Regions from separate parts of the Geodermatophilus sp. SYSU D00742 genome, predicted to be linked through region 2. Evidence: riboswitches for the same ligand, from Rfam matches in the RefSeq annotation. Region 2 holds a riboswitch; each other region holds the start of a gene.
The links. Region 2 has a riboswitch for cyclic di-AMP ahead of ACI78V_RS15520 (NlpC/P60 family protein). Riboswitches for the same ligand answer to the same signal wherever they lie in the genome.

Region 1 (7,352 bases), on a different contig from region 2:
AACAACGACTCGGCCAACGACGTCCGCGACGTCGACCTGAACCGGGCGCACATGCTCAGCGGGCCGATCGGCGTCGAGGGCGCCGAGCCCGGCGACCTGCTCGTGGTCGACATCCTCGACCTGGGGCCGGTCCAGGCGCCGCAGGAGTACGGCGACGCCCCCGGCCAGGGCTGGGGCTACACCGGCATCTTCGCCAAGGTCAACGGCGGTGGCTTCCTGACCGACTACTTCCCGGACGCCTACAAGGCGATCTGGGACTTCCAGGGCCAGGTGGCCACCTCGCGCCACATCCCCGGTGTCCGGTACACCGGGCTGACCCACCCCGGGCTGTTCGGCACGGCACCGTCGGCCGACCTGCTCGCGAGGTGGAACGAGCGGGAGCGGGCGCTCATCGCGACCGACCCCGACCGGGTGCCGGCCCTCGCGCTGCCGCCCCTGGAGGACCAGACCCTCGGCGGGACGGCCAGCGGCGACGTGCTCGACGGCATCGCCCGGGACGGCGCCCGCACGGTGCCGGCCCGCGAGAACGGGGGCAACCACGACATCAAGAACTTCTCCCGGGGCTCGCGGGTCTTCTACCCGGTGCACGTCCAGGACGCGAAGCTCTCCGGCGGCGACCTGCACTTCAGCCAGGGCGACGGCGAGATCACCTTCTGCGGCGCCATCGAGATGGGCGGGTTCATCGACTTCCACATCGACCTGATCAAGGGCGGCATGGAGACCTACGGCGTGACCACCAACCCGGTGTTCATGCCGGGCAACGTCGAGCCCCGCTACTCGGAGTTCCTGACCTTCATCGGGGTCTCGGTCGACCACGAGACCAACACGAACAAGTACCTGGATGCGACGCTGGCCTACAAGCGGGCGTGCCTGAACGCCGTCCGGTACCTGGAGAAGTTCGGCTACTCGGGCGAGCAGGCGTACCTGCTGCTCGGCTCGGCGCCCATCGAGGGCCGCATCAGCGGGGTGGTCGACATCCCGAACGCCTGCGCGTCCCTCTACCTGCCCACGGCGATCTTCGACTTCGACATCCGTCCGTCGGCGTCGGGTCCCGTGCGCGCCGACCGGGGTCAGTGCGCCGTGACGTCGTGACCGCACGGCGGGCGCCGGTCCGGGCCGGCTGACCGCGCCTCCCCGGACCGGGCGCCGTCCTCAGGCGGCGTCCGGTTCGGCGAGGCGCCGGACCGTGGGCCGGGCGGTGACAGTCACCGGCCCACCGCAGTTCCAGCACATGGGCCCGGGGCGGTCGTCGTCGACGGCGTCCTGGCCGCCGACCTCGCAGGGCATGCAGGTCCAGCAGACCTCGATCCGGCTGTCCACGGGTGCTCCTCGGTGTTCCGTCCCCGGCCGCCGGGTGTTCGAGGCCGTCTGGGGTAGTACCCCCGTGCGCCGTCCCGAACCGTGGCCGGACGTCACCGACCGTGCCCGTCCCTGGAGGTCCCGTGGCCGAGGAGTTCCCGCGCATCGAGCGGCACGAGGCCGTGGACCGCTTCGGCAGGACCGCGCTGCGGACCGCGGCGGACCTCGACCGCGCGCTGTCCGACGACGACCGGGGGACCGACGCCGACCCCGTGGTGCTGCGCACCGACGGTCCGCACCGGTCCCTCGCCGGGCTGGCCGCGCTGCTGGACGAGGCGCTCGCGGACGACCACGGCGACGACCGGGGCGGGGCGTCCGCGCGCGGGGCCGGGGGCTCGGGCGCCGGCTGACGCGGCGGTGCGTCGGCTCCCGGAGGCCGGTCGAGAGGGCGCGCCGCGTCGGTCGGCCGGCGGATCCGGGACCCGTTCCGCACGCCGTTGACGCGACAGGGGCGCGGCGCGATCGTTGTCCGCCGACCGGTCGCGCAGCGCCGGCACGCCTCACGGGGGACCACCGCACCGTCGCGGGACCCGAGGAGATGAGCGCACATGGGAGCCGTCGGACTGCTGTACGTGGGAGCCGTCCTGGTCGTCAACGGCCTGATGCTCCTGGGGAGGGTGGACGCCCGCGCCGCGGCGCCGCTCAACCTGTTCGTGGGGGCGCTGCAGGTGTTCACGCCCACCTACCTGATCGTCAACTCCGGCGGGGACCCGGCCGCGATCCTGGGGGCGTCGGGCATCTACCTGTTCGGCTTCACGTACCTCTACGTCGGGATCAACCTGCTGGCCGACCTCGACGGCACCGGGCTGGGCTGGTTCTCGGCCTTCGTCGCCGGGTGCGCGGTGGTGTACGCGGGCCTGAACTTCTTCTACCTCGAGCCCCGCGACCCCGCCTTCGGCGTCATCTGGCTGTACTGGGCGGTGCTCTGGGGGCTGTTCTTCCTGGTCCTGGGGCTCAAGCGCGAGGACCTGACCCGGTACACCGGCGCGGTCGCCGTCGTCGCCGGTGTGCTGACCACGGCCGTCCCGGCGTTCCTGCTGCTGACCGGCGTCTGGGCCGATCGCGTCGGGCTGTGGGCGGTCCTGCTGGCCGTCGTCCTCCTCGCCAGCCTGGTGCTGCCCTACCGGCGGCTGCGCAGCCGGCCGGAGCCGGCCGTGCCGCCGGCCGCACCGGTCCCGACGGGGGCACCGGCCGCGCCGGAGGGCGTGCCGGTGGCGCGGCAGACCACCGAGCGCGGCGGCGCACGGCGCACGGACACCCACGGCACCACCTGACCGGTCGCGGGCACCGCGGCCGGGCGGTCAGGTGCCGCGGAGCAGCTCGTCGAACGGCGTGAAGTCGGTGAACGGGTCCGCCGGGCGGGCCGAGGCGGGCCGGCCGGCGACCAGGTCGGCCAGCTCGCCGGCGGCGCGCTCGACGCGGACGGCCAGCGCCCGGTCGACGCCTCCGTCGCCGGCCCAGTCCTCGGGGGCGGCGAACACCCCGGTGGGGACGGCGATGGCGCGCAGGTAGGCGAACAGCGGCCGCATCGCGTGCTCGATGACCAGCGAGTGCCGCGCGGTGCCGGCGGTGGCGCCGAGCAGCACGGGCTTGCCGGTCAGCGACTCCCTGTCCAGGACGTCGAAGAAGGTCTTGAACAGGCCGCTGTAGGAGCCGGAGAACACCGGGGTGACGGCGATCAGCCCGTCGGCGCCGACGACGGTGTCGATCGCCGTCTGCAGCGACTCGTTCGCGAACCCGGTCACCAGGTCGTCGGCGAGGTGGCGGGCGTGCGTGCGCAGCTCCACGACCTCGACCGTGGCGTCGTCGCCCCGCGTCCGCAGGGCGTCGACGGTGGCGGTGGTGAGCCGGTCGGCCAGCAGCCGGGTGGACGACGGCGTGCCCAGCCCGGCGCTGACGACGGCGAGGGTGCGGGTGGTCATCGGGCCGGCACCTCCTCGGCGGTGCGCCCGGTGACGTCGTCGCCGGCGGCGTGCACGGTCGGGTCCTGCGCCCCGCCGCGGGCGGCGACCCGGGCGGCGTGGGTCGGGGCGTCGGGCACGTGCGCCGGCTTCAGGGCGGCGAACTCCCGGCGCAGCACGGGCACGACCTCCTCGCCGAGGATGTCCAGCTGCTCGAGCACGGTCTTCAGCGGCAGGCCGGCGTGGTCGATGAGGAACAGCTGCCGCTGGTAGTCCCCGACGTAGTCGCGGAAGCCCAGCGTGCGCTCGATGACCTGCTGCGGGCTGCCGACGGTCAGCGGCGTCTCGCGGGAGAAGTCCTCCAGCGAGGGGCCGTGGCCGTAGACCGGCGCGTTGTCGAAGTACGGACGGAACTCGGCGATCGCGTCCTGGCTGTTGCGCCGCATGAACACCTGCCCGCCCAGGCCGACGATCGCCTGGTCGGCGGCCCCGTGGCCGTGGTGCTCGTAGCGCTGCCGGTAGAACTCGACCATCCGCTGGGTGTGCTGCGGCGGCCAGAAGATGTGGTTGTGGAAGAAGCCGTCGCCGTAGTAGGCGGCCTGCTCGGCGATCTGCGGCGAGCGGATGGAGCCGTGCCACACGAACGGCGGCACCCCGTCCAGCGGGCGCGGGGTGGAGGTGAAGCCCTGCAGCGGGGTGCGGTACTGCCCCGACCAGGTGACGACGTCGGTGTCCCACAGCTGGCGCAGCAGCGCGTAGTTCTCCACGGCCAGCGGGATGCCGTCGCGGATGTCCTTGCCGAACCACGGGTAGACCGGGCCGGTGTTGCCGCGGCCCATCATCAGGTCCACCCGGCCGCCGGCCAGGTGCTGCAGCATCGCGTAGTCCTCGGCGATCTTCACCGGGTCGTTGGTGGTGATCAGCGTGGTCGCCGTCGACAGCTGCAGCGTGCGCGTCCGGGCGGCGATGTAGGCCAGCGTGGTGGTGGGGGAGGACGAGAAGAACGGCGGGTTGTGGTGCTCGCCCAGGGCGAAGACGTCGAGCCCGACCTCCTCGGCCTTCTGCGCGATGGTGACGACCGCCTGGATCCGCTCCGCCTCGCTGGGCGTGCGGCCGGTCGTGGGGTCGGTCGTGATGTCGCTGACCGAGAAGATCCCGAACTGCATCTCGTGCTCCAAGTGGTTGAGAGCGCAACTACTGCTGCGTGCAACACTGCCGGCCCCGCCGTATTCCGGTGCTGCCGGCACCCCGCCGCGACGAGGGTCACGCAACCGGTGGGGCGGCTGGGATTGTCACAGGACGGTAACGGCGCCTACGGTGGAGGGGTCCGGTCGGTCGTCTGGTCCCCAGCCGGGGAGCCTGACCGGGCGCCGCCGAGTCGTGTCCGCGCACCGCGGGCGTGAGCCGGGGACCCACCGTAGTACCGGGGTGAATCCTGCTCCCGAGCAGGTAGGGCACCTTCCCGCCCGAACCCGTCAGCTAACTCGGTAGGCGGCCTTGGAAGGAACGGAGAGCATCCGCATGCCTCCCACGGGCCCACCCGGCTCGCAGGGACACCCGGCCACGCGCACCTCGCGCCCCTTCCTCGGCCTGCTGGTCCCACCTCGCCGTTGACCGGCCGCGCGCGTCCCTGACCGCCGCCGGCACCCCTCCCGAAGACCGCCGCGTCCCGGGCTGCCCTCCGCACCGGAGCGGCCGGCCCGCGTGCGCCCTCGCGCCCCGGAGCACCCTCCTCGATGACCGACCGCACCCAGCAGTTCCCCGCCGTCGACGCCGCCACCCCGGCCGCCGACGCCGCCCCCACCACCGATCCGTCCCGTCGCCGCCTGCGGCTGCCGGCCCAGGGGCGCCGCCCGGCGTTCTTCCTGGCCGCTGCCGCCGCCGGCGCCATCGTCGTCAACGTCCTGGCCACCGGCCAGCCCGACGCCGAGGCCGAGACCGCGACCCGGAGCGTGTCGGTGAGCGTGGCCGAGCAGCTCGGCATCGCCGCCGACGCCCCGGCCGGCGCCGCCCCCGCGGCCACCCCGGGCGCCGCCGACCTCGCCCCGCTGCAGGAGCTCGCCGCCTCGCGCAGCGAGCGGGAGGCCGCCCAGGTCAGCGCCGCCCAGGCGCAGGCCGCGGCCGACCAGGCCGAGCTGGACCGCCAGGCCGCCGAGCGGGCGGCGGCCGAGCGCGCCGCCGCGGAGGCCGCCGCCGCCGAGCAGGCCGCCCGGGAGGCCGCCGAGCGCGAGGCCGCCGAGCGCGCCGCCGCCGAGCGGGCGGCCGCGGCCCCCGCGCCTGCGTCCGCGCCGGCGCCGAGCAGCGGCGGGTCCGCCGCTCCCCGCGGCTCCTTCAAGGAGTACGCGATGTCCAAGGTCGGCAGCGCCCAGCAGTTCAGCTGCCTGGAGAACCTGTGGGGCAAGGAGAGCGGCTGGAACCCCAACGCGCAGAACCCCACCAGCACCGCCTACGGCATCCCGCAGTTCCTGAACTCCACCTGGGCCGGCACCGGGATCGCCAAGACCTCCGACGGCTACCGCCAGATCGACGCCGGGCTGATCTACATCGAGAACCGGTACGGCAGCCCCTGTGGCGCGTGGGCGCACTCGCAGGCCCACAACTGGTACTGATCCCCGCCCGGGGCCGATCCGGGTGCCCGGCTCGAGGGGTCGTCCTGACGGACGGCCCCTCGAGCCGTCTCCGGGTCCGGGTCGCCCCTGGGTACGGTGCCGGAGGCGATGGGGGAGGTGGGTGGTGAGGGTCGTCCCCTCCGGCTTCGTCCGCGCCCACACCCGGGTCCGGCGTCCGTCGTCGGTCCCGGAGGTCCGGCTGCACGTGGCCGATGACGTGGTCGCCCTCTGGGAGGCGATGGAGACCGAGGACGGCGGCGCCGGCGAGGCGCCGCCCTTCTGGGCCGCGGCCTGGCCGGGTGGGCAGGCGCTGGCGCGCTTCGTCCTGGACCGGCCCGAGGTCGTCGCGGGGCGCGCGGTGCTCGACCTCGGCTCCGGCAGCGGCCTGGTGGCCCTGGCCGCCCGGCTGGCCGGCGCCCGCTGGGTGCTGGCCAGCGACGTCGACCCGTTCAGCCGCACCGCGATCGGCGTCAACGCGGTCCTCAACGGCATCGACGCGGTGAGCGTGACCGGCGACGTCCTGGGCCGGGAGCTCTCCGGCATCGACGTCGTCCTGGCCGGGGACGTCTGCTACGACCGCGAGATGACCGAGCGGGTGCTGCCGTTCCTCGACCGCGCCGCCGCCGGTGGGGTCGAGGTGTACGTCGGTGACCCGGGCCGGCCGTACCTGCCGCACGAGCGGCTGGCTGCCGCCGCGGTCTACGAGATCACCGAGACCGAGGGTCCGGGGCTGCGGCGGACGACGGTCTGGCGGCTGCCGTGACCGGCCCGGCGCCGGCGCGTGACCGTGGCCGCCGGGCGCGCCGGCCCTCCGGGGACGACCGCGAGCGGGCCATCTTGGCGACCGCGGAGGCACTGCTCGCCGAGCGGCCGCTGGCCGAGATCTCCGTCGACGACCTCGCCCGCGGCGCCGGGATCTCCCGGCCGACGTTCTACTTCTACTTCGCCTCCAAGGACGCCGTCGTCCTGGCCCTGCTCGACCGGGTCGTGGCCGAGGCCCACGAGCTGCGCGCCGCGGCGCTGGCCGGGGCGTCGGACGACGTGCGGGCGAACTGGCGCGCGGCGCTCGTGGCGGTCCGTGACACCTTCCGCGCGCACCGGGCGCTGACCGCGGCCGCGACGCAGCTGCTGGCCGCCAGCGCCGAGGTCCGGGAGCTGTGGTCGCAGGTCATGGAGGGGTTCGTCGCCGAGACCGCCGCGGCGATCGAGGCGGAGCGCGCCCGCGGCGCGGCGCCGGGCGGGCCGGCGGCGCGGGATCTCGCCACGGCGCTGAACTGGATGAACGAGCGGGTCATCCAGGGCACGCTCGCCGGCCAGCAGCCCGCGGTCGGCGAGGACGAGCTCATCGACGTCCTGCTCGCCGTCTGGCTGCGCGCCATCTACGGGACCGACGAGCCGACGCGACGTTGAGGGGATCGACACGGTGTCGACTACCGTGGTGCGGGTCACCGGCCGAGCCAGGGGGAACGCCATGACCGATCCC
Region 2 (7,352 bases):
ACGTCGCCCCCGCCGTCCTGGAGGACAGGCTGCGCGCCCACCGGCTGGTCAGCCAGTGCATCGTCGTCGGCGACCAGCGACCGTTCATCGGCGCGCTGATCACCCTCGACGAGGAGGCCCTGCCCGCCTGGCTGGAGTCCCGGGGCAAGCCGGCCGGCACGACGGCGGCGGACCTGACCGACGACCCCGACGTCCTGGCCGAGGTCGAGTCCGCCGTCACCGAGGCCAACAAGGCGGTGTCCAAGGCGGAGTCGATCAAGAGGTTCCGGGTGCTGGCCACCGACTTCACCGAGGCCAACGGGATGCTCACCCCGAGCCTGAAGCTCAAGCGCGCCGCGGTGATGAAGGAGTTCGACGCCGAGGTCGAGGCCCTCTACACCCGCTGAGGCGACGATCCCGAGCCCCGTCCCGCTCCGTGCGGGGCGGGGCTCAGTGCCGTGCCGGGTCCAGCAGCCCGGCGAACGTCGTCGCGATCGACGCCCACGACCAGCGCTGCTCGACCCACGCCCGGCCGGCCGCGCCCATGGCCCTCGCCCGGTCGGGGTCGTCGAGCAGGGCGCTCACCGTGGCCGCCACACCCGCGGGTGACCGGGGGTCGGCGACGACGTGGCCGGTCACGCCCTCCTGCACCGTCTCCGGCGCGCCACCGGAGGTGCCGGCGACCACCGGCCGGCCGCAGGCGGCGGCCTCCAGGTAGACCATGCCCAGCCCCTCGACGTCCAGCCCGCCGCGGCGGGTGCGGCACGGCATGGCGAAGACGTCGCCAGCGGCGTAGTGCCCGGGCAGCTGTTCCGGGCGCACCGGCCCGGTGAGGACGACGGAGTCCTCGAGTCCCGCGGCGGCCACGGCCCGGCGCAGGCCGCCCTCCAGCGGGCCGCCGCCGACCAGCAGCAGGCGGGCCCGGGGGTGACGGGCCAGCACCGCCGGCCAGCCGGCGACCAGGACGTCCTGCCCCTTGCGCGGCACCAGCCGGGAGACGCAGGCGACCACCGGGCCGTCGCCGAGCCCGTACCGCGCGCGCACGACGGCTCCGTCGGCGGCGGGCGTGAACAGGTCGACGTCCACCCCCGGTGACAGCTGCGCCATGCGCGTCGCCCCGCCCAGTGCCGGCGCCAGCCGGCTGTGGGTGTACTCGCTGATGTAGGTGGTGACGTCGAGGCCGCCGGCGATGCGCCGCATGAGCTGCCGCGCTCCCGGCAGGGACACCCAGCCCGTCTCGTGGCCGTGCGTGGCCCCGACCAGGTGCCGGACGCCGGCGGCGCGCAGCGCGGGGGCCAGCAGCCCGAGCGGCGCGGCGGCCCCGAAGAAGGCGGTGTCGCAGCCGTACCGGCGGGCCAGCTCCGCCGCGGCGCGCGCCGTGGCGGGCGTGGGCAGCAGCATGCCGGTCGGCCGGCGCACCACCGGGTACGGCAGGGCGGCGTCGAACTCCTCCCACCCCGGCGAACGGGAGGCGAGCACGACCAGGGAGTCCGGCGGACGGCGCGCCAGCAGGGCGGCGACGAAGGTCTGGATGCCGCCCTGGCGCGGCGGGAAGTCGTTGGTGACGACGAGCGTCCTCACCCCGCCTCCTGCAGCCGCTGCCAGTCCGCGGCGAACGCCACCCGCTGCGGTCCGGTCGGGTGCGAGCCGAAGAACCACTGCCACGCCGCGGGCGGGTCCGGGTCGGAGAGGTTCACGCGGGCCAGCCGGTTCTGCATGGCCACGAACGCCTCGGCGTCCCCGGTGAGCTCCAGCGCGTGCAGGTCCGCGCGCGCCTCCACGTGGCGGGACACCAGGTTCTGGACCGGGGTGGCCACCAGCGTGCCGACCGCGGCCAGGAACAGGACCAGTGGCACCACCCGTGGGTCCCCGGCCGACTCCGCGCCGGCCCGCCGCAGCAGCGGCGTCCAGGACAGCAGCCAGCCGAGCAGGGCGACCGCCGCCGCCGCCCCGAGCGCCCCCTCCAGCGTCCCGGTCAGGACGTCGTCGGTGGCGACGTGGCCGAGCTCGTGGGCGGCGATCGACTCGATCTCGGCGTCGGGCAGCTGGGCCAGCGTCGTGTCGTAGAGGACGATCCGCCGGGTGGACCCGAACCCGGAGACGTAGGCGTTGAGCGCCGTCGTCCGCCGCGAGGCGTCGGCGACCAGCACGTCCTCGACCGGGGTGCCGTTCTCCTCGGCCAGCTCCAGCAGGTCGGTGCGCAGCTGTCCGGCCGGCAGCGACTCGAAGCGGTTGAACGCCGGCTCGATGACCACCGGGTAGAGGAAGGAGCCTGCCACCACCGTGGCGGCCGCCGCCCCGGCGGTCCAGGCCCACCACGTCCGCGGGGCGCGCCGGGCCAGCCACACCACGGCGAGGAGGGCGAGGGCGGTCAACGCGGCGTCGATGGCCGTGGAGACGGCGACGTCGCGCAGCCACAGCGGCCAGCTGCGCGTCGACAGCCCGTACCGGTGGCGGACCACCTCCCCGTAGGCCGAGAGCGGCAGCGTGACCAGCCGGCCGGCCACCGTCAGCGCCACCGTGCCCAGCAGCACCTGCCAGACCCACCCGCCGCCCAGCGGGCGGGCCGGGGTCCGGACCAGCCACCGTCCGAGCGGGGTGAGCGCCAGCACCGCGGACGCCACCAGCCCGAGCACCAGGGCGGCCAGGGACGCCGGGCGGATCGCCGCGGCGAAGGACTCCGCGCGCTCGGCGACACCCGGGGGCAGACCGGCCCCGGGACGGACCGGGGTGGCGCCGCCGGGCGGTTCGGGCAGCAGGCTCCACGGCGTGCCGACGGCGACGACGACCACGAAGGCCGCTCCGAGCACACCCGCGACCAGCAGCGCGGCCCGGCGGGCGCTCACCCCGCCGATCCTAGGAGGACCCCTGCCCACCACCGCGGGAGGACCCCGCCCTCCAGCGAGCTCACGGCGAGCCGCTGGACCGGCCGGGCCCCGGACGGCCGCGTCGGGACCCTGTACGGGGCCGGGACCCCCGAGGACGTCCCGGCCCGTGCCGTGTGCGTGGACTAGGCGACGCGGCGCATGGCGGTGATGCCGCCCATCGAGTCGACGCTGACCACCTTGACCGGCTGGCCGGACGTCGAGGCGTGCACCATCTGGCCGTTGCCGATGTACATGGAGACGTGGCTGACCGGGCTGTAGTAGAAGATCAGGTCGCCCGGCTGCAGGTCGGCGCGCGAGACCGCCGTCCCCAGCGTCGACTGGATGCGGCTCGAGTGCGGGAGGCTGATGCCCGCCGCGGCGTAGGCGTACTGGGTGAGCCCCGAGCAGTCGAAGGAGTTCGGGCCGCCGGCGCCCCACACGTAGGGGTCGCCGACCTGCGCGAGCGCGGTGTCGACGGCGGCCTGGGCGGCACCGCTGGAGGCGGCGGCCGGCGCCGGCGTGGCCACGGGCCGGCCGGCGTGCGCGGTCACGACCTCCTGCTGCTGCGCAGCCGAGAGCGCGTCGTACTGCGCCCGGTAGTCGGCGATGTCGGACTCCAGCCGGGCCTGCCGGGCGGTGACGTCGTCCAGGGTGGCCTGCGCCGCCGCCTGGGCGACGTCGGCGTCCGCCCGGGCCTGCTCGGCGGCCGCCGCCCGCGTGGCGACCTGGGCCAGGACGTCGGTGGTGTGGCCGGCGATCAGCTCGAGGGTCGCGAGCTGGGAGACGAAGTCCGCGGCCGACGCACTGGTCATGAGCAGCTCCAGCTGGGTCGTCCCGTCGCCGGTGTAGGCGGTGCGGGCGACCTGCCGGATCTGGTTGTCGAGGGCGCCGAGGTGCTCCTGCGCGTCCGCGGCGGCCCGGCGGGCGCTGTCGGCGGCCACCTGCTGCTGCGCGAGCACCTCACGGGCCTCGTTCACCTGCTCGGTCACGGCCTCGAGCTCGCGACCGGCCTGGGCGACCAGCTGGGCGGCCTGTGCGGCGGTGCCGGCCTGCTGCGGGTCGGCGGCGGCCGTCCCCGGCAGGAGGGTGAGGGCGAGGGTGGCGGTGGCCCCGAGGACGAGCCCGCGACCGAGTCGGCGGGCGAGGCGGGGGCGGCGGAACGCGACCGGGAGGTCGGGGTGGAACTGGTCGAGTGCATGCCCCAGGGCAGGGCGAGGCGTCGCCACGGTCGGCGGCTCTCCGTTCTTCCTCAGCAACCGCCTACCGAGTTAGCTGACGGGTTCGGGCTGGGAAGAATCGCCCTATCTCTGCGCGCCGGCGGGCCGGCGCGTGTGCTCCGGCGGTGACCGGCGCACGCGAGAACTCACCCCAGTACTGCGGTGGGTCCCCGGTTCCCCTCCGGCGCCGCGTGGGCGCGTCGGGGGATTCGGCGGTGTCCGCCCGAGGTCACCTCTCTCGGGTGACGACCGCCCGGTCGGACCGGCTCACCGTACGGGCCGTGATGATGTTGTGACAAACGGGGCCGGCGTGGACTGTGGGATCTCCCACGCGACCGCGCCCCGCCACGCCGGCGGCCACGCGGGGGCACCGCACCGGTCGACGGTGCGTGCCGGCCGGGGCCCGGCTCTGCCTCAACCGGTGCGCCGGCGGTGCCGCGCCGCCCCGGCCGCGCGGCCACCCGGGGACGCCTGGTGCCGCAGCGGGGGCACCAGGCCGACGTCGGCCAGTGCCCGCACCGCCCGCCGCTCGACCTCGTCGAACTCCACGACCACACCGGGCCGGGGCACGACGACGTCCTCGGCGGCCTCGGCTGCGCCGTCCTGGCGCCGCCCGGTCATCGGGACCACCGTCGGGTCGGCGGTCTCCCACCCCGGCGGGGCGCCCAGCAGGACGGTGACGACGCAGTCGGCACACCCGGTGCCCCGGGCGGTGCACGTGTCGCAGTCGATGAACATGGCCCACTCCTCTGCTGGCCGACGCCTCGTCGCAGGAGCCCTCCATGGCCCCGGTCGGTCCGCGCAGCACGCTAGGGAGGGGTTCCGACAGTTCCGCGCGACCATGATCCGGGGTCACCCGGGCGATCCGGCGGGCACCGGCGCGCGTCCCCGGGACTGTCACTGCCCCGACCTACCGTCCGCCCCGTGCCCTCTTCCCCTGCCCGGCTGGCCGGGACAGCCGCCCGGGCCGCCGCGGGGCTCCCCCGCTACGAGCAGGCGACCATCGAGGAGCTCGGCACCCCGCTGGCCGAGGTCACCTTCGTCGTCGTCGACCTGGAGACGACCGGCGGTTCACCCAAGGACAGCGCCATCACCGAGATCGGCGCCGTCAAGGTCCGGGGCGGCGCCGTCCTCGGCGAGTTCCAGACCCTGGTCGACCCCGGCTGCGAGATCCCGCCCTACATCAGCGTCCTGACCGGGATCACCTCGACGATGGTCGCCACCGCCCCACGCATCGGCGCGGTGCTGCCGAGCTTCCTGGAGTTCGCCCGCGGCGCGGTCCTGGTCGCGCACAACGCCCCGTTCGACCTCGGGTTCCTCAAGGCCGCCTGCGCGGAGAACGGCATCCCGTGGCCGGCCGCGGCCTCGGTCGACACCGCCGTCCTCGCCCGCCGGCTGCTCAGCCGCGACGAGGTGCCCAACTGCAAGCTGGCGACCCTGGCGCCCTACTTCCGCACCACCACCGAGCCCTGCCACCGCGCGCTGGCCGACGCCCGCGCCACCGTCGACGTGCTGCACGGGCTCTTCGAGCGGCTCGGCCCGCTCGGGATCACCAGCCTGGAGGAGCTCACCGCCCTCACCCGCCAGGTCGACCCCGAACGGCTGCGCAAGCGGCACCTGGCCGACGCGGTCCCCTCCGGCCCGGGCGTCTACCTCTTCCGCGGCCCGCGCGAGGAGCCGCTCTACGTCGGGACGTCGAACGACCTGCGCAGCCGGGTGCGCAGCTACTTCACCGCCGGGGAGCAGCGCAGCCGGATCACCGAGATGGTGGCGCTCGCGCAGCGGGTCGACGCGATCCCCTGCGCGCACGACCTCGAGGCCGCCGTGCGGGAACTACGGCTGATCGCCGAGCAGAAGCCGCGCTACAACCGGCGGTCGAGGTTCCCGGAACGGGCGCTGTGGGTGCGGCTGACCGAGGAGCCGTTCCCCCGGCTGTCGGTGGTCCGCCGGGTGCGCCCCGGCGCGGGGGTGTTCCTGGGCCCGTTCCCCGACCGCCGGGCCGCCGACGCCGCCGTCGCCGCCATCCACGAGTCCCTGCCGCTGCGGCAGTGCACCGGCCGGCTGTCCCTGCGCGTGCTGCGTACCGCCTGTGCCCTGGCCGGGATGGGCCGCTGCGGCGCCCCCTGCACCGGCGCACAGTCGGTGGAGGAGTACGCCGGCATCGCGGGGGTCCTGCGGGCCGCCGTCGCGGCCGACCCGGAGGCACTGCTCGCGCCGCTCCTGGCCCGGGTGGACCGGCTGGCCGCCGAGGAGCGCTACGAGGACGCCGCGGTGCTGCGCGACCGGGTGGCGGTCCTCGTCCGCGCCGTCCGCCGGCGGCAACGGCTGGAGTCGCTGGCCGCGGTGCCGGAGCTGGTCCTGGCCCGCCCCGACGGCGAGGGCGGCTGGCAGCTGTCCGTCGTCCGCCGGGGGCGGCTGGTGGCCGCCGGCTGCGCACCCCGGGGGACGTCGGTGCGGGAGACGCTGGCCGGCCTGCTGGCCACCGCGGAGACGCCCCTGGGCCCGGAGGACGAGCTGGCCGCCTCGGTCGACGAGACGGAGCTGGTCCTGCGCTGGATGGAGAAGCCGGGCACGCGCCTGGTGCAGGTGTCCGGCACCCTGGCGTGCCCGGTGCCCGGCACGGGGAGCTACAGCGCCTTCCTCGACCGGGTGGAGGCCGGGCGCGCCGGCCGCGACCCGTTCGCCGACACCCGCTCCCTCAGCACCCGCGCGCGGCCCGACCGCGTCTCGCCCGGGTCGCGTGCGGCCACCGGGGCCGCGGCACCCCGGCTAGCATCGCCGGCGTGATCACCGCCATCGTCATGATCGACGCGGCCACCGACGCGATCCCCGAGGTGGCCGAGGCCGTCGCCGACCTCGACGGGGTCAGCGAGGTCTACTCGGTCGCCGGCACCGTCGACCTCATCGCCGTGGTCCGCGTGCGCGAGTTCGAGCAGATCGCCGACGTGGTGGCGGGGCGGATCAACAAGGTCCCCGGCGTCCTGGAGACCGACACCCACATCGCCTTCCGCGCCTACTCCCGGCACGACCTCGAGGCGGCGTTCGCGATCGGGTTCGACTCCGCCGACTGAACGGCCCCGTCCGGAGCCCGCGCGCGGTGCGGCGGAGGGGTGCCTGCTCAGCCGCGCAGCGACCGGCTGACCTCGACCCACCGGTCGAGCTGCGCCTGCGCCCGCCCGTCGTCGATCGCCGCGGCGGCCCGCTCCACCCCGCCGGCGAGGACGTCGTGCAGCCGCCCGGCCCGGTCGTCGAACGCGGCGAGCGCGGCGGCGGCGTTGAGGAGCACCGC
Region 3 (7,352 bases), on a different contig from region 2:
GCCCCTCCCCACCGACTGCGCCGGCCCGGCCCCGGGCCGGTGCAGCGATGCCGCCTGCCCTGAACCGCCCGAGCCCCGGAGGTCCCGTGACCGCCCTGTCCGCCGCTCCCCTCCCCACCGACGTCGACCCGCGCGACCCGGCGGACCGGCTCGCCCGGTTCTTCGACGCGGACTCCGTCACGCTGCTGGGGACGCGGGACACCTCCGGCGTCCTGGCCGCCCGGGGCACCGTCGCCGGCACCCCGGCGATCGCCTACTGCACCGATGCCACCGTGATGGGCGGGGCGATGGGTCTCGACGGCTGCCGACACATCGTCGACGCGATCGACGCCGCACTGCGCGAGCGGGTGCCCGTCGTCGGCATCTGGCACTCCGGCGGCGCCCGGCTCGCCGAGGGCGTGACCGCCCTGCACGCGGTCGGCGAGGTCTTCGAGGCGATGGTGCGGGCCTCCGGTCGGGTGCCGCAGATCTCCGTCGTCCTCGGGCCGGCCGCCGGCGGCGCCGCCTACGGGCCCGCGCTCACCGACCTGGTCATCATGGGGCCGGCCGGGCGGGTGTTCGTCACCGGCCCGGACGTCGTCCGGTCGGTCACCGGCGAGGACGTCGACATGGAGCGCCTCGGAGGCCCCGACACCCACGGCCGGCGCAGCGGCGTCGTGCACGTGGTCACCGAGACCGAGCAGGCCGCGCTCGACACCGCGCGGGAGGCGGTCTCCCTGCTGGCCGCGCAGGGGTCCCTCGCCCCGGCCGACGACGAGCCGGACGTGGACCTGCGGGCGCTCCTGCCGGAGAAGCCCAACCGCGCCTACGACGTGCGGCCGCTCGTGGCCGCCGTGCTCGACGGGCCCGGGCTGGAGCTGCACCCGCGCTGGGCGCCGAACATCGTCACCACGCTCGGCCGGCTGGCCGGGCGCACCGTCGGCGTGGTCGCCAACAACCCGCTCCGGCTGGGTGGCTGCCTGGACTCCGCGTCGGCGGAGAAGGCGGCCCGCTTCGTGCGCATGTGCGACGCCTTCGGCGTCCCGCTGGTGGTCCTGGTGGACGTCCCCGGCTACCTGCCCGGTGTCGGCCAGGAGTGGGACGGCGTGGTGCGGCGCGGCGCCAAGCTGCTGCACGCCTTCGCCGAGGCCGTGGTGCCGCGGGTGACGCTGGTGACCCGCAAGTCCTACGGCGGGGCCTACATCGCGATGAACGCCCGTTCCCTGGGCGCGACGGCGGTCTTCGCCTGGCCCGGTGCGGAGGTCGCCGTCATGGGCGCCAAGGCGGCCGTCGGCATCCTGCACCGCAAGAAGCTGGCCGCCGCCCCGCCCGGTGAGCGGGAGGCGCTGCACGCGCAGCTGGCCGCCGAGCACGAGCGGATCGCCGGCGGGGTGAACCGGGCACTGCAGATCGGCGTGGTGGACGAGGTCGTCGAGCCGTCGCGGACCCGCCGCCGCCTGATCGCCGCCCTCGCGGCGGCCCGGCCCGGGCGCGGGGCGCACGGCAACATCCCGCTCTGACCCGGCGCGCCACAGGGCCCGGCACCCCGCGGGGTGCCGGGCCCTGTCGTCGGGGCTCGTGGTCGCCCGGACGCCGCTTCCCCGACGACGTCCGGACGACCGGCCTCAGCCTACGACGAGCGACCGGGTGCCACCGGGCCGTCGTAGTCGGATCGTGATCTGACCCTGCCGCAGGACCCCGCCGCGAGCCCGCGAGCGGCGAGGGGCAGCGGGGTCCTCCCTCATACGACCTGGTGCAGCCAGGTCACCGGCTGGCCGTCGCCGGCGTGCCGGTAGACCTCGAGGTCGGCGTCCCAGGCGGCGCCGAGGAGCCCGTCGACACCGTGCCGGAACGCCTCGATGGAGGTCGCGGTGGCGGCGAGGTGACGCAGCTGCTGCTCGGTGACGATGAGGTCACCGTTGGCGCTCGTGGGTGCGCGGTAGACGCCGTGGCCGGGCACGTACGACATGCGCTCGCCGTCGTTGCCGTAGCTGGCTTCCTCGGTCACCTCGAAGCGGAGCATCGGCCACGCGCGCAACGCAGCGACCAGCTTCGCCCCCGTCCCGGGAGCGCCCGTCCAGGCGACCTCGGCACGGTAGGAACCGTGTGCCGCGGGCTGGTCGGCCCACGACAGGGAGACCGGCGCGCCGATGACGCGTTCGAGCGCCCACTCGACGTGCTGGCAGAGCGCCTTCGGGCACGCGTGCACGAAGACGACACCCTGGGTAGACCGTCGCTGCACGGGGTACCTCCATCGACTCGATCGGTCTCGTCTTCCCCAACGGACGATCGATTCGGTGACAGGCTGTGTTCGGCGGTTGCTGGACCAGGGGCCCTGTGAACAGTTTGCACGATGGTCACCCCATCGCGCCAGTGCGAGAGGTACGGATGGGTCACATGTGACGGATGGTCACACCCGCGACCTCTATGCGCTGGTCAGCGGGCCATACCATGAGCAGGGGGCAGCGTCCAGGCATCGGGTGCCACCCACACGTGATCCACAGGATCTCCCCCGTGCACCCACAGGCCGGTCCCCATCGGGGATCGCCCCCTCCACTCGCACTCACGCAGCGTAGCGAGCGGGGAGGATCGACGTGGGCTCCGACACGTCATCAGGCACCCAGTGTGGCCTGCAGGTCCTCCCGCGGGACCACACGTGTGGCCCGGCAGGCCGCCCCCTCGACCCCGGGCTCGGTCCAGTCGACGTCCACGACCTGACCGGCTCGCAGGGTGCCGCCGGGCGGGCCGTGGACGACCGACGCCTCCACCCAGCAGTAGCCGGGCAGGTCCGGGGCCTCCACGAGGCCGGCCCTGCGGGCGTCGTCCCAGCGGATCACCGTGCCGCGCGTCGTGCCGCTCCGAGTCATGTGCCCAGGCTGCGCGAGCCGACGCCGGTGGACAAGCCGGCGTGTCCCACCGGGGCGCGGGGGTACCGGCCCGGCCATGCTGCGATGCCAGGGGATGGCCGACGCGGGGCGGCACGAGGTGGGCGGGATGGTCCTGCCCGCGTGGGACGCCTTCCTCGCCCAGGCCGAGGAGGTGGACCTCGACCGACCCTCCCGGCTGCCCGGGTGGCGGTTCCACGAGGTCTGCGTCCACCTCGGCTGCTGGGACGACCACACGGCGCTCGCGGACCTCGTCGCGTCGGCGCGGGCGGGTGGCGCCGGGACCCCACCGGACGTCGACGCGACCAACGCGCGGGTCACCGCCGCCCACCGGGACGCGACGCGCGCGGAGGTGCTGGCCGCCGTGCGACGCAACCGGGACGCCACCGCCCGCTACCTGGCCGACGAGCCGCTGGAGCTGGACACCGCGCCGGCGGTCGCGGTCGTGGGCACCCTGCCCCTCCTCAGCGTGGTGCTGGGCCAGGCCTACGAGCTCGCGGTGCACGACCTGGACCTCGCCGACGGCGGCGCCCCGCCGGTACCCGGCCCGGTCCTGCAGGCGGGCCTCGCGGCCCTGGCGGACGTGACCGGCGCGCTCGCCGCGTCCGCCGGCATCACCGGGGGCGCCACGCTGGCGACGCCGGAGGGTGGTTGGACGTTCGCCGCGGACGCCGCCGGCTGGACGGTGCGGCGGGTGGGGCCGGGGGCACCCCGGGGCACGGCCGTCGAGGCCCCGGCGGACGTGCTGCTCGAGGCGGCGTCCGGGCGGGTCAACCCGGTGGCGGCACTGGCCCGGCGACGGTTGCGGGTGCACGAGCTGGGCGGGTTGCTGGCGCTGGCGCCGGTCGTCCAGGCCGCGCCCGGCATCCCCGGCGGGCCGATCCTGCACCTGGCCGCGCAGACGCTCGGCGGTGTGGGCGGGCTGGTCGGCCGGCTCCGCGGCCGCCGCTGACCACGGCCGGCACCGATCGCGACCGCCGCCGCAGCCGACCGCGCGACGGCCCTCCGTCCCCCGGACGTGCGACGGCCCGCGGCCACCGGGGCATCCCGGTGGCCGCGGGCCGCACGACGAGCCGCTGGAGCTCAGCAGCCGCCACCCAGGCTGATGCCGTGCTGGGCGAGCCACGGCATGGGGTTGACCCGGTTGGCGTACAGGCCGCCCTGGTGCACCTCGAAGTGCAGGTGCGGCCCGGTGGACTGGCCGCGGTTGCCGACCTCGGCGATCTGCTGGCCGGCGGCGACCACCTGGCCGGCGCTGACGAAGAACTGGTTCACGTGACCGTAGAGGGTGATCTGGCCGTCGGCGTGCTGCACGTACACGGCCAGACCGAAGCCGCTCGCGGGGCCGGCCTGCAGGACCACGCCGCCCTCGGGCACGTGGATCGGGGTGCCGATGGGGGCGGCGATGTCGACGCCCTGGTGCATGGTGCCCCAGCGCGCGCCGTAGCAGGAGGTGAGCCGGCCGGCGGTCGGCATGCCGGTGGTGCCCTGCGCACGGGCGTCGAGGCGGGCGGTGAAGGCGGCGGCCGGGTCAGCGGCTCCCTGCGAGGCCAGCAGCCGCTCACCGGCGGCGCGGTGCTGCTCGTCGAGCGCGGCCTTCTCGGCGGCGACGGCGTCGTACTCCGCCTGCGCCTGGGCGAGGTGGGTGTTGGCGGCGGCCTCGGCCTCGGTGGCGACGCGGGCCGCCTCGTCGAGCCGGGCGACCGCGGCGCGGGCGGCCCGGTCGGCCTCCTCGACCCGCTGCTCGACGGCCAGGAACTCGGTCAGCCGGGCGGCGCGCTGCTCGCCGAGGACGTCCATCGTCGCGGCCTGCTGCAGGAGCTCGGTGGGGCTCTGGGCGTCGAGGATGAGCTCGATGTCGCCGTAGCGGTTCTCGGCACCCATGTACGCCTCGCGGCCGAGCGTGGCGATGTCCTCCTCGGCGGTGGCGACGTCGGCCTGGGCGGTGGCGAGCTCGGCGGCGGTCGCGTCGGCCTCGGCCTGGGCGGTCGCCAGCTCCGCGCGGGCCACCAGGGCGGCGTCCGCCGCGGCCTCGGCCTCCACGGTCATCCGCTGCAGCTTCTCCTCCGCGGCGGTGACCAGCTGCTCGATGCGGGCGACCTCGGCGGCCAGCTGCTCCTGTTCGGAGGTCCCGGCGACGGTCGGGGCGGCGAGCGCGGCAGGGGTGCCGGCGAGCAGGCCCCCGACCACGGCGGCGACGACGACGGCCCGGCGGGGGGCACGCAGGAACCGGTGGACCGGGCCCACGCGGGCAGGCAGGGTCTTCAGGTGGTGCAGGGTCGCCAAGGCGACGGTTCTCCCATCCTCGCAACCGCCTACCGAGTTAGCTGACGGGTTCGGGCCGGACGGCGCCCTACCCGCCTGCGCCCCCTGCGCAGGCAGGACTCACCCCAGTGGAACGGTGGGTCCCCGGTCCGTCTCGGCCCCCGGAGGGGCGTCGGCGGTTCGGCGGGGCCCGGCCGGTGCCCTCGTGTGTCGAGGAGCGGAGCCCGGCGAGGCCGTCGGGAAAGCTACTACGGGTCACCCCCATCGGTCACGATCGAGTAACACACCCCGCGCGCCTTCTTGCCCGAAGGGGTGACATCCGATACGAGGCGTCACTACTCGACCCCGCAGCGCTCACCATCCGCGAACGGCGATGCAGTGCCCGCGGCTTCGCGCTGACCTGCGCGGACACCGCCCCATCCGGGCCCAGGAGGCGCGCCGATACCCATCGGTCCATCCGTGACACCACCGCGGGGTGCCACTTGTGAGATGTCGCCCACCCTGGCCCGGCACGCCGGTGCGACACGCCGGAGGCCGCCCGCCCGGAGGGCGGCACCTAGGGTCGTCCTGGACACCCGGCGGCCGGCGCCGGGCCCGGCGGGAGGCGTCTGTGACTGCCCGGAGCAAGGTGGCTGCCGGAGTCGGCGCGCTGGCGGTGGCCGGCGTGGTCGTGGTGGTCGCGAACTACGTACCGCCCAACGAGCGCGGCAGGGACGGCGCCGCGGGTGACCTGTCCGGCGCACTCGTCGGAGCCGGTGCCAGCAGCCAGCAGGCCGCGATGCAGGGGTGGACGGCGGGGTACGCGGCCGTGCAACCGGGCGTGACCGTCGACTACGACCCGGTGGGTTCCGGGGGTGGACGGGAGCAGTTCCTCGCCGGCGGCATCGACTTCGCGGGCTCGGACGCGCCGCTGGACGCCGACGAGCTGACCCAGGCCGCGCAGCGCTGCGGGGAGGCCGGCGTCTTCGAGCTGCCCAACTACATCGCCCCGATCGCCGTCGTCCACAACGTCCCGGGCGTGGACCGGCTGGACCTCTCCCCCACGACGCTGGCCGCGGTGTTCGCCGGCGTCGTCACCCGGTGGGACGACCCGGCGATCACCGCGGACAACCCGGGTGTCGCGCTGCCCTCGGCGGCCATCACGCCGGTGCACCGCAGCGACGAGTCGGGGACGACGGAGAACTTCACCGAGTACCTGGCTGCCGCCGGCGGTGGGGCCTGGCCACACGAGCCGGACGGCGAGTGGCCGCTCGGCGGCGGAGAGGCCGCGCAGGGCAACTCCGGCGTCGTGGCGGCGGTGGCCGGTGGCGAGGGCACGATCGGGTACGCCGACCTCTCGCAGGTCGGCGACCTCGGGGTGGTGCGGATCGGCGTCGGCGGGGAGTTCGTCGCGCCGACGGCGGAGGCCGCTGCAGCCGTCGTCGAGAGCTCCGCGACCCTGGAGGGCCGCGGGGAGTACGACTTCGCCCTCGAGCTGTCCCGGACGACCAGCGGAACGGGCCAGTACCCGATCGTGCTGGTCAGCTACCACGTCGGCTGCGTCGAGTACGAGGACCAGCAGACCGCCGAGCTCGTCGCCGACTTCCTGCGCTACGTGGTGAGCGAGGAGGGGCAGGCCGCAGCCGCCGAGGTCGCCGGCTCGGCCCCCGTCTCCGACGCCCTACGCGCGCAGGCCATGACGGCGATCGACGCGATCCGCAGCGCCTCCTGACAGGGAGGGCACCCCTGGGCCGCCATCTGGCAGGCTGGGGTGCACCGGGGCGGTAGCTCAGCCGGTCAGAGCATGGGACTCATAATCCCTGGGTCGTGGGTTCGAGCCCCACCCGCCCCACCGATTTCCACCACCGGTTCCTTGTTCTGGACGGTGCCGCCGGTGCACCTCGGTCGGCATCGAGCACACACATGGCACCTGTCGGTCATCGTGCCGTGGCGGGGCGAGTGCCCAGGTGATCGGCAGGCCGGCCGGTGTGCAGATCAGGTGCAGCCGCAGTCCAGAACCAGCGCGAGTGCGACGGGCAGTAGCCGTAGCCGGCGGTACCGGCCAGGTCCGAGCGCCGCGCGGTCGGGCGGGAGCGGGCGCACTCGACCGGGGTGGAGTCGACCAGCCAGACCGGATCGGTCCACAGGTCGATGTCGGAGGCCAGCAGCCGGATCACCCGCTTGAGCAGCGGCAGGGCAGCCCGCAGTCGGCTGGCCGAGTGAGAGGGCGACCGCACTGCCTCC
Region 4 (7,352 bases), on a different contig from region 2:
GACGGTCACGAAGTACCGCTGGTCGTCCTCGGTGCCGTGGCCCAGGTTCTCCAGGTCACCGGTGACGTGCACGGCGCGGACGAAGCTGTCGGGGTCGGCGAGGTCGTTGATGTGGTCGACCCCGACCCGGGCCATCCTGATCATGTGCAGCACCACGGTGCGCGTGTCGGTGAGCTCGACGCCCGCGGCGTAGGGCTCCAGCGGCGAGCCGGGCGGGGCCATGAGGTAGGGGACGACGTACATCGTCTTGCCCGCCGAGGCCCCCCGCATCCGCTCCTCGAGCAGCGGACGCATCTCCGACGCGGGGCGCCAGTTGTTGTAGACGCCCTTGTCCGCGGGGTCGTTGGTCGCGACGACTGTGCGCTCCTCGGAGCGGGCGGTGTCCTTGGGGTGGCTGCGCGAGTAGTAGCGCCCCTCGCCGGCGGGGAGCAGCTCGCCGGCGTCCAGCGACTCCTGGATGAGGCGGGCGTCGTCGGAGGCGTTGACCACCTCGATCCGCGCGGCGCCCGTGAGCTCGGCGTACCGGTGCACGAACTCGCGCACGCGGGCGTTCTTCAGTCCAGCCTCGTCCAGCACGGCATCAATGGCGGCCACGACCCACCTTCTCCCTCACCACGAACTCCCGCCACCGCACCGCTGGTCCCGGGTGCGGCAGGGCTTGCTGGGTGTGGAACCTAACGGAGCGGCGTCGGTGGATCACCGGGGCCGTCCGAGGCGGTCACCGACCGTCGTCCCGGAGGAAGGCCAGCAGGCCGTCGAGGCCGGGCAGCTGGTAGCTCCAGAAGCCGGCGACGAGCGCGCGGGCGTGCTCGTCGCCGGTGGCGGTGCGCAGGATGTGCGCCAGCGCTCGCCGGGTGTTGTCGAAGACGAGGTCGAGGAGCTCCCGCTGGACCCGGGACGCCGGGTGCGCCAGCGAGCGCTCGGCGTGCTCGCTCAGGCGCCGGACGAACCCCGCGGGGTAGCCGGCGAACCGGGTGCCCTCCGCGCGGTCCAGCAGGACGACGACGGCCAGCCGGTGGTCCAGCCAGAAGTCGAGCAGCTCCGCCGCGGCCGGCGACCGCTCGGCGCTGCCCGCGGCGAGGGCGGCGATGCGCCTGTCGAGCAGTGCGTCGTGCCGGGCGGGCAGGTCCTCGGGGACGACGGCGTCGAACACGGCCTGCTTCGAGGCGAAGTACCGGTACACGTTGCCCGGGGCCGTCCCCGCGGCTGCGGCGATCGCCGCGATCGAGGTCCCGTCGTACCCCCGGTCGGCGAAGCAGCGCAGCGCGGCGTCCTCGATGCGCGCGCGCACGGCCGGCTTGAGGACCTGCGCCATCAGGCCGCCTCCGCGAGCGAGGAGAGGTCGGGCCGGACGCCGGCCCACGGAGCCGCCTCCTCCAGCTCGTACGCCAGGGCCAGCAGGAGCCGGTCGGCGCCGGGCCGGGCGGACAGGTGGATGCCGACCGGCAGCCCGCCGGACCACCCCAGCGGGACCGACATCGCCGGGCACCCGGCCACGTTGTGGGCCGGGGTGTAGCCGACGGCCTCCTCGGTGCGCCGGATCAGCGTCTCCCGGCCGGCGTCGGGCGCCAGGTGCCCGATCGACCAGGGGAGCCGGGCCAGCGTCGGGCTGAGGAGGACGTCGTGGTGCTCGAACAGCCGCAGGTACCCGCGGGCCACGTCGGCGAGGGTGCGCTCGAGCGCGGCCGGGGCGTCGGCGGGCAGCGTGGCGGCCCAGTCCAGGAGTTGGAGGGTGAACGGCTCCAGCTCGTCGGGACCGGGGGCCCGGCCGAGCAGCGGTGTGGCCATCCGGGCCACCTGGACCATCGTGAGGGCGGCGGCGGTGAAGAAGCCCCGGCTGAACGCCTCGCCGTCGACGTCCGGCGCCTCGGCGAGGTCCACGCGGTGGCCCAGCGACTCGCACAGGGCCGCGGCCCGGTCCAGCTCCCGGCGCACCGCCGGCTCCGGCGCACGCCCGAGCAGGGTGGGGACGAGGACGCCGACGCGGAGGCGGGCGGGGTCCGGGCCGGGGACGAGGCCCACCGGGTGGAACGGCGCGTCGGGGTCGGTGCGCTCGGTCGCGGCGAGGAAGGCCGCGTTGTCGCGCACCGTGCGGCTCATGCAGTGCTCCACGACCAGGGCCGCCAGCCCCGGGCCGCCGGGCCCGGCAGGGACGCAGCGCCCGTTGGACGGCTTGAAGCCGAACAGGCCGGTCACCGACGCGGGGACGCGCAGCGAGCCGCCGCCGTCGCTGCCGTGCGCCATCGGGACGACCCCCGCGGCGACGAGCGCGGCGGAGCCCCCCGAGGAGCCGCCGGCGGACAGGCCGGGGCCCCACGGGTTCCGGGTGGTCCCGTGCAGCGCCGTCTCGGTGCTGCCGAGCAGGCCGAACTCGGAGCTGGTCGTCGAGCACACGACGGCCAGCCCGGCCGCGCCGATCCGCATGGCGTAGGGGGAGGGGCCCGGCGCCGGGGTGCCGGCCATCAGGCGTGAGCCCATCGTCCACGGCAGTCCCGGCCAGGGCAGCAGTTCCTTGACCGCGAACGGCACACCGGCCAGCGGCCCCGTGGCCGCGGGAGCGGCGGGGGAGGGCTCGGCCAGGTCGGCGACGGCGTTCAGGGCCGGCAGGCGGTCGAGGCGGGAGCGTGCGGCCTCCGCCAGCTCCCCGGCGGTCACCTCGCCCTCGCGGACCAGCCGCGCCATCTCGACGCCGTCCCACTGCGCGTAGTCGTCCAGGTCCGTCACGACGCCAATCGTGAATGACGCATTCGCGGATGACAACACCGTTCTGCGCGGTGGGGTGACGGCGCGGCTCAGGCGGGGAGGGCGCGGTGGTGCCGGCCGGCGAGGTACCACTCCGCCACCAGCAGGTTGGGCACCCAGGACAGGAACGGCACCAGCAGGTACGCGCGGTCGAACGCGACCCCGGCGTCCACCCCGGCCAGGGCGGTCTGGCCGCCGATCAGCACGAGCAGCCACAGCCGCAGGGTGACCGCGGCGTAGGTGAGGGCGAAGGTGCGGACCATCCAGCGCCGGTGGGCGGCCACGTCCCGGCGGCGGACGGCGCGGAACGCCGTGGCGGCGCAGGCCAGCCAGAGGACGGCCAGGAGGCCGAAACCCGCGGTCCCCACCGGGCCGGCGAGGTTGTGCGGCGCCAGGAGCAGCCCGGCGACGCCCGCGACCGCGATCGACGCGACCGTCACCCGGCCGATCGCCCGGTGGACGTGCGGGGCGCGGGTCCGCAGCCGGGTCGCGAACTGCAGCGGCGACAGCAGCAGGGCCAGCCCGCCGGAGACGACGTGCAGGTACAGGGCCCCCTGGACCAGCGAGGACTCGTCGACGTAGTTCCCGGCCACCCCGCGGCCGTCGGCGCCGAGGTCGGCCAGCGGGGTCAGCAGGTAGGGCAGAGGCGTGAACACGGCGATCGCCAGCGCGCTCAGCGCGATCCACCAGTGGGCGCCGCGCGTGCGCCAGGTGGCGGGCCGGGTGGTCGTGGCGGGCGCGGTCAGGGTCATGCCGAGGACTCCCCACTCCCCGTGCCGGTCCCCGTCGCGCCCAGGGTGGCCGGGTCGCCCGCCGCCGACCAGGGCCCTCCGTCGGTGGACCCCCCACTGCCCGGAGCGCACCGGGAACGGTGCCGGCGCGCCGGCGTCCGGGTCGACGTGGATGCCGGCGAGGGCCCAGCTCCTCGGGTGCACCGCCTGCAGGGAGAGCAGTCCAGCGGAGTCGGCGATCGCCGTGGAGGGGTGCCGGGAGCCGGGCACGCGGATCCGGGGGCGGCGCCGGCGTTCCCCGGCCCGGCGGGACGACCGGGAGGGTCAGCGCGCGGCGGCCAGTGCCCGCTCCACCTGGGGCGAGCGGCGCACCGTCACCGGCCGCCCGGCCTGCTCCGCGGCGTCGAGGTGGTCGAGCAGCAGCTGGAGCGCGGGCGCGGACAGGCCGGTCACCGAGCCGGCGTCGATCCCCTCGACCCGCGCCGGCTCGCGGCCGTAGCGCCGCACGAAGGAGTCGACGGCCGCCTCGTCGACCTCGCCGGCCAGGCAGAGCACCCGCCCGCCCGCGGTGTTGAACAGGCGGACGACGCCGCGCGCGGCCGGGCCCTCGGACGGCGGGGGAGTCACCGCACCAGTGTGCCGACGACGACGGCGACGTGGCAGCCGGGACGACAGCGGCCCCCCACCCGGGAACGGGTGGAGGGCCGCTGGGACCCCGCCGGGCAGCCGCTGGTCAGGACACGGGCCCGCGGGCGTGCGGGGTGTCCTCCCGCGTCACGCCCGGTAGTTCACGTGCGGGTGGTCCATGTGGTTGGCCGTCGCGCCCCCGCGGTCGGCCATCGGCTTCCAGGAGCCGGTCGGCGAGGTGAGGATCCGCTGCTGCCAGATGACGTACTCCACGCCGAGCGCGTCCCAGTGCGCCAGGTGGTAGGCGACGATCGCGTCGCCCAGGGCGGCGTCGGTGCCGACCATGTAGTCCAGCGCCAGGCCGGACGGGTGGCCGTGCGGGTCGACCGCGCTGGCGCGGGTCCCGCCGATGGGGATGCCCGCGGCGCCGGGCACGGCGGCGACGACCGCGTCGGCGGCGGCCTGCGCCCGGGGCCGGACCGCCCCGGCGCTGTTGGTGATCTCGGCCGCGGCGATCCCGGGCAGCGGGGTGACCACCGGGGCCGGTGCCACGACCGGCTCCGGCTCGACGGGCGGTGCCGGAGCGACGAGGGAGACGGCGGCCGGGACGACGGCCGGCGCCGCCGCGGCGGTCGCCAGCACCTGCCCCGGGAGGATCAGGCCCGGGTCGTCACCGATGACCGCGGCGTTGCGCTGGTACAGCGCGCGCCAGGACTCGCCGTGCGCGGCGGCGATCCCGGCGATGGTGTCGCCGGGCCGGACGGTGTGCTCGCCCTGCGGAGCGGCGTGGCGGCCGCTGCCGGCGGCGGTGTCCGCGGGGGCGGGGGCCGGGGCGGGCGTCTGTACGACCGTCCGGTCGTGGGTGGCGGCGGCGTTGGCCGGGGAGCTCAGGACGCCGAGGCCGACGACGGTGGCGCCGGCTGCGACGGGGACGCCCGCGAGGGCCTTCTTGGTGCGGACGTAACGGGGCGCGCGGTGCTTTGCCATGGATGTGTGATCTCCGATCACCGCCGGCGAGGTGAGCTGTCGGGTTCGGGCGATCGGTGCCCGGCCGCGGTCCGCGGCTTCACCCCGAGGCGCGTGGTACGCGCCGGGAACGGTGGGTCCCCCACCCCTGCCCTGAGGTCGTGGATGGCAGCCGGTGGGCAGGGTTGGGCGGACCGGTGCCACGTTCGATTAGCTGAACGCAGCCAAAAAGCTACGGGCTGTCATGTCGAGTGTCGTCGTAACGGCGCTCACACCCCGGGGTCCCCGGCCGGGAACCGGCTGGTCGCGCAGCGGGGGCCGGCGCCGGTCGGTGAGCCGCCTCACGGGTGCCCGGCGGGGACTCGCGGGGGCCGGGCGGGGCCCGGAGGACCGGTCGCGGCGTCGTGGGCCGGCGCGCTCAGCCGCCGTAGGGCCGGGTGATGATCTCCAGCAGGTGCCCGTTCGGGTCGGGCCAGTAGACGCCCCGGCCCCCGTCGTGGGTGTTGACCTCACCGGGCCGGCTCCGGAACGGGTCGGCCCAGTGGTCCAGGCCGCGGGCGCGGACCCGGCCGAGGATCTCGTCGAACTCCTCCTCGCCGACCAGGAACGCGTAGTGCCGCGGCGTGACCTCGTCCTCGGTCATGAAGTCCAGCGAGACGCCGTTGGCCAGGGTGACGACGGCGAACGGGCCGTACGGCGTGGGCGGCGGCAGGCCCAGGACGTCGGCCAGGAAGCGCGCCGACTCGTCCCGGTCGTGGGCCGCGACGATGGTGTGGTCCAGCTGGACGGGCATCGGGACTCCTCGCAGGCCGTGCGGGGAGCCAAGCACGCGGCCGTCCCGGCCGGGAGGTGTTCCGGTGCCGCGGACCAGGTGGCGGGCAGTCGCCCCAGCGGCCGGCGGCGGCTCGCGCCCGCCCCGGTGGCCGAGGTCGTAGGGGGAGGACCGTGGACGGGTGGCCGTCACCTCCGGACCGGAGGACAGGCACCGGGTCCGGGTGGGCCGGTCGGACGTCGGGCCGCCCGCACCGCCGCGCTGCCCGGACGGCGGCGCCGGGGTTCCCGCCGACGGTCCGGCTCGTGGCGGCCGGCGTCCTGGCCGACCTCGCGGTCGGGACGCTGTTCGCCTGGAGCCTCGTGGCGCCCTCGGTGGTGGCCGACACCGGCGGGTCGCCGGGCAGCGGCGCGGCGGTGTTCGCGGCCGCGCTCGTGGTCTTCACCGGCACCCTGCTCGGCGTGGGCCGTGGCCTGCGGCGGCTCGGACCGCGGAGGCTCCTCGCCGGCGCCGCCGTGCTCGCCGGTGCGGGGCTCGGACTCACCGCCGTCGCCGAGCGACCGGAGCTGCCGTGGCTCGGCGTCGGCCTGCTGTTCGGCGCGGCCAACGGCCTGGCCTACGGCGTCTCGGTCTCGCTGGCCGCACGGGTGACCGAGCGGCGGCGCGGCACCGCCAGCGGGCTGGTCGTCGGGGCGTACGCGGCCGGGCCGGTGCTGCTCGGTCTGCTGGCCCCGTCCGCGTTGCCGGCCGCCGGGTGGCGGACCGGCCTGGCCGTCCTCGCCGTGGCCACGACCGCGCTGCTCGCGGTCGCCGCGGTGCTCGCGCCGGCGGACCGGCCGGCCCGGTCGGGTGGGGGCCGCAGGGGGAGGCCGGCCGCGCGTGGGGCCCTGGTGGCGCTCTGGGTGCTCTTCGCCGGCGGCGCGGCGCCCGGACTGGTCCTGTTCGCCACCGCCGCGCCGCTGGCCGCCGCGCGCGGCCTCGGTCCCGCTGCCGCCGGAGCGGCGGTCTCCCTCCTCGCCGCGGGCAACCTCGCCGGGCGGCTGGCCGCCGGCTGGTGGTCCGACGTCGTCGGGCGCCTGCCCGCGCTGGCGACCGCCCTGGCCGTCACCGTCGCCGCCGTGGCCGCGCTGGCCGCCTCGGCCGCGCCCGCCGTCGTGCTGCCCGCGTTCGCCGCCGTCGGCCTCGCGTACGGAGCCGTGTCGGCGCTGGTCCCCGCGGCCACGGCGGACCGGGTGGGCGCCGACGCGTTCCCGGCGGTCTACGGCCGGGTGTTCACCGCGTGGGGCTGCGCCGGGCTGCTCGCCCCGCTCCTGGCCGGCGCCGTCGCCGCGGCGGGCAGCCAGCGGCCCGCGGCGCTGCTGGTGCTGGTCCTGCCCGTGGTCCCCGCCGCCCTGGCGGTGCTGGTCCTGGCCCGTCGGCCGGCCGGCAGGCAGGCGTCGGCGGACGGCGACCCCCCGACGCCGTCCGGCGGGCGCGGCTAGGGTCGGGGCCATGGCGACCAGGTCCCCGGGGGA

Region 1: linked by a shared signal. The riboswitch ahead of ACI78V_RS12275 (aggregation-promoting factor C-terminal-like domain-containing protein) and the one ahead of ACI78V_RS15520 (NlpC/P60 family protein) in region 2 are both predicted to bind cyclic di-AMP.
Region 3: linked by a shared signal. The riboswitch ahead of ACI78V_RS05410 (M23 family metallopeptidase) and the one ahead of ACI78V_RS15520 (NlpC/P60 family protein) in region 2 are both predicted to bind cyclic di-AMP.
Region 4: linked by a shared signal. The riboswitch ahead of ACI78V_RS14430 (LysM peptidoglycan-binding domain-containing protein) and the one ahead of ACI78V_RS15520 (NlpC/P60 family protein) in region 2 are both predicted to bind cyclic di-AMP.

Annotation. Positions count from the first base shown of each region.
Region 1 covers NZ_JBJGYJ010000015.1:18,706-26,057, reverse strand. Annotated here, with positions in the region: gene fmdA (formamidase) at 1-1,092, shown strand, start outside; gene ACI78V_RS12300 (hypothetical protein) at 1,153-1,320, opposite strand; gene ACI78V_RS12295 (hypothetical protein) at 1,443-1,709, shown strand; gene ACI78V_RS12290 (AmiS/UreI family transporter) at 1,908-2,633, shown strand; gene ACI78V_RS12285 (FMN reductase) at 2,661-3,281, opposite strand; gene ACI78V_RS12280 (LLM class flavin-dependent oxidoreductase) at 3,278-4,426, opposite strand; cyclic di-AMP (ydaO/yuaA leader) riboswitch at 4,622-4,769, shown strand; gene ACI78V_RS12275 (aggregation-promoting factor C-terminal-like domain-containing protein) at 4,997-5,869, shown strand; gene ACI78V_RS12270 (class I SAM-dependent methyltransferase) at 5,994-6,632, shown strand; gene ACI78V_RS12265 (TetR/AcrR family transcriptional regulator) at 6,629-7,279, shown strand; gene ACI78V_RS12260 (flavin-containing monooxygenase) at 7,341-7,352, shown strand, end outside.
Region 2 covers NZ_JBJGYJ010000022.1:52,594-59,945, forward strand. Annotated here, with positions in the region: gene ACI78V_RS15505 (AMP-dependent synthetase/ligase) at 1-386, shown strand, start outside; gene ACI78V_RS15510 (glycosyltransferase family 4 protein) at 430-1,560, opposite strand; gene ACI78V_RS15515 (M48 family metallopeptidase) at 1,557-2,825, opposite strand; gene ACI78V_RS15520 (NlpC/P60 family protein) at 2,990-4,072, opposite strand; cyclic di-AMP (ydaO/yuaA leader) riboswitch at 4,089-4,288, opposite strand; gene ACI78V_RS15525 (hypothetical protein) at 4,478-4,801, opposite strand; gene ACI78V_RS15530 (DEDD exonuclease domain-containing protein) at 4,988-6,850, shown strand; gene ACI78V_RS15535 (Lrp/AsnC family transcriptional regulator) at 6,847-7,134, shown strand; gene trpD (anthranilate phosphoribosyltransferase) at 7,182-7,352, opposite strand, start outside.
Region 3 covers NZ_JBJGYJ010000005.1:124,227-131,578, forward strand. Annotated here, with positions in the region: gene ACI78V_RS05390 (acyl-CoA carboxylase subunit beta) at 87-1,499, shown strand; gene ACI78V_RS05395 (DUF3145 domain-containing protein) at 1,721-2,221, opposite strand; gene ACI78V_RS05400 (hypothetical protein) at 2,592-2,846, opposite strand; gene ACI78V_RS05405 (maleylpyruvate isomerase N-terminal domain-containing protein) at 2,923-3,816, shown strand; gene ACI78V_RS05410 (M23 family metallopeptidase) at 3,948-5,150, opposite strand; cyclic di-AMP (ydaO/yuaA leader) riboswitch at 5,162-5,311, opposite strand; gene pstS (phosphate ABC transporter substrate-binding protein PstS) at 5,740-6,840, shown strand; tRNA gene ACI78V_RS05420 (tRNA-Ile) at 6,887-6,960, shown strand; partial or broken gene ACI78V_RS05425 (IS982 family transposase) at 7,013-7,318, opposite strand.
Region 4 covers NZ_JBJGYJ010000019.1:63,781-71,132, reverse strand. Annotated here, with positions in the region: gene ACI78V_RS14455 (phosphoenolpyruvate carboxykinase (GTP)) at 1-594, opposite strand, end outside; gene ACI78V_RS14450 (TetR family transcriptional regulator) at 719-1,315, opposite strand; gene ACI78V_RS14445 (amidase) at 1,315-2,724, opposite strand; gene ACI78V_RS14440 (DUF2306 domain-containing protein) at 2,793-3,743, opposite strand; gene ACI78V_RS14435 (hypothetical protein) at 3,798-4,100, opposite strand; gene ACI78V_RS14430 (LysM peptidoglycan-binding domain-containing protein) at 4,248-5,087, opposite strand; cyclic di-AMP (ydaO/yuaA leader) riboswitch at 5,094-5,238, opposite strand; gene ACI78V_RS14425 (VOC family protein) at 5,485-5,859, opposite strand; gene ACI78V_RS14420 (MFS transporter) at 6,144-7,319, shown strand; gene ACI78V_RS14415 (hypothetical protein) at 7,330-7,352, shown strand, end outside.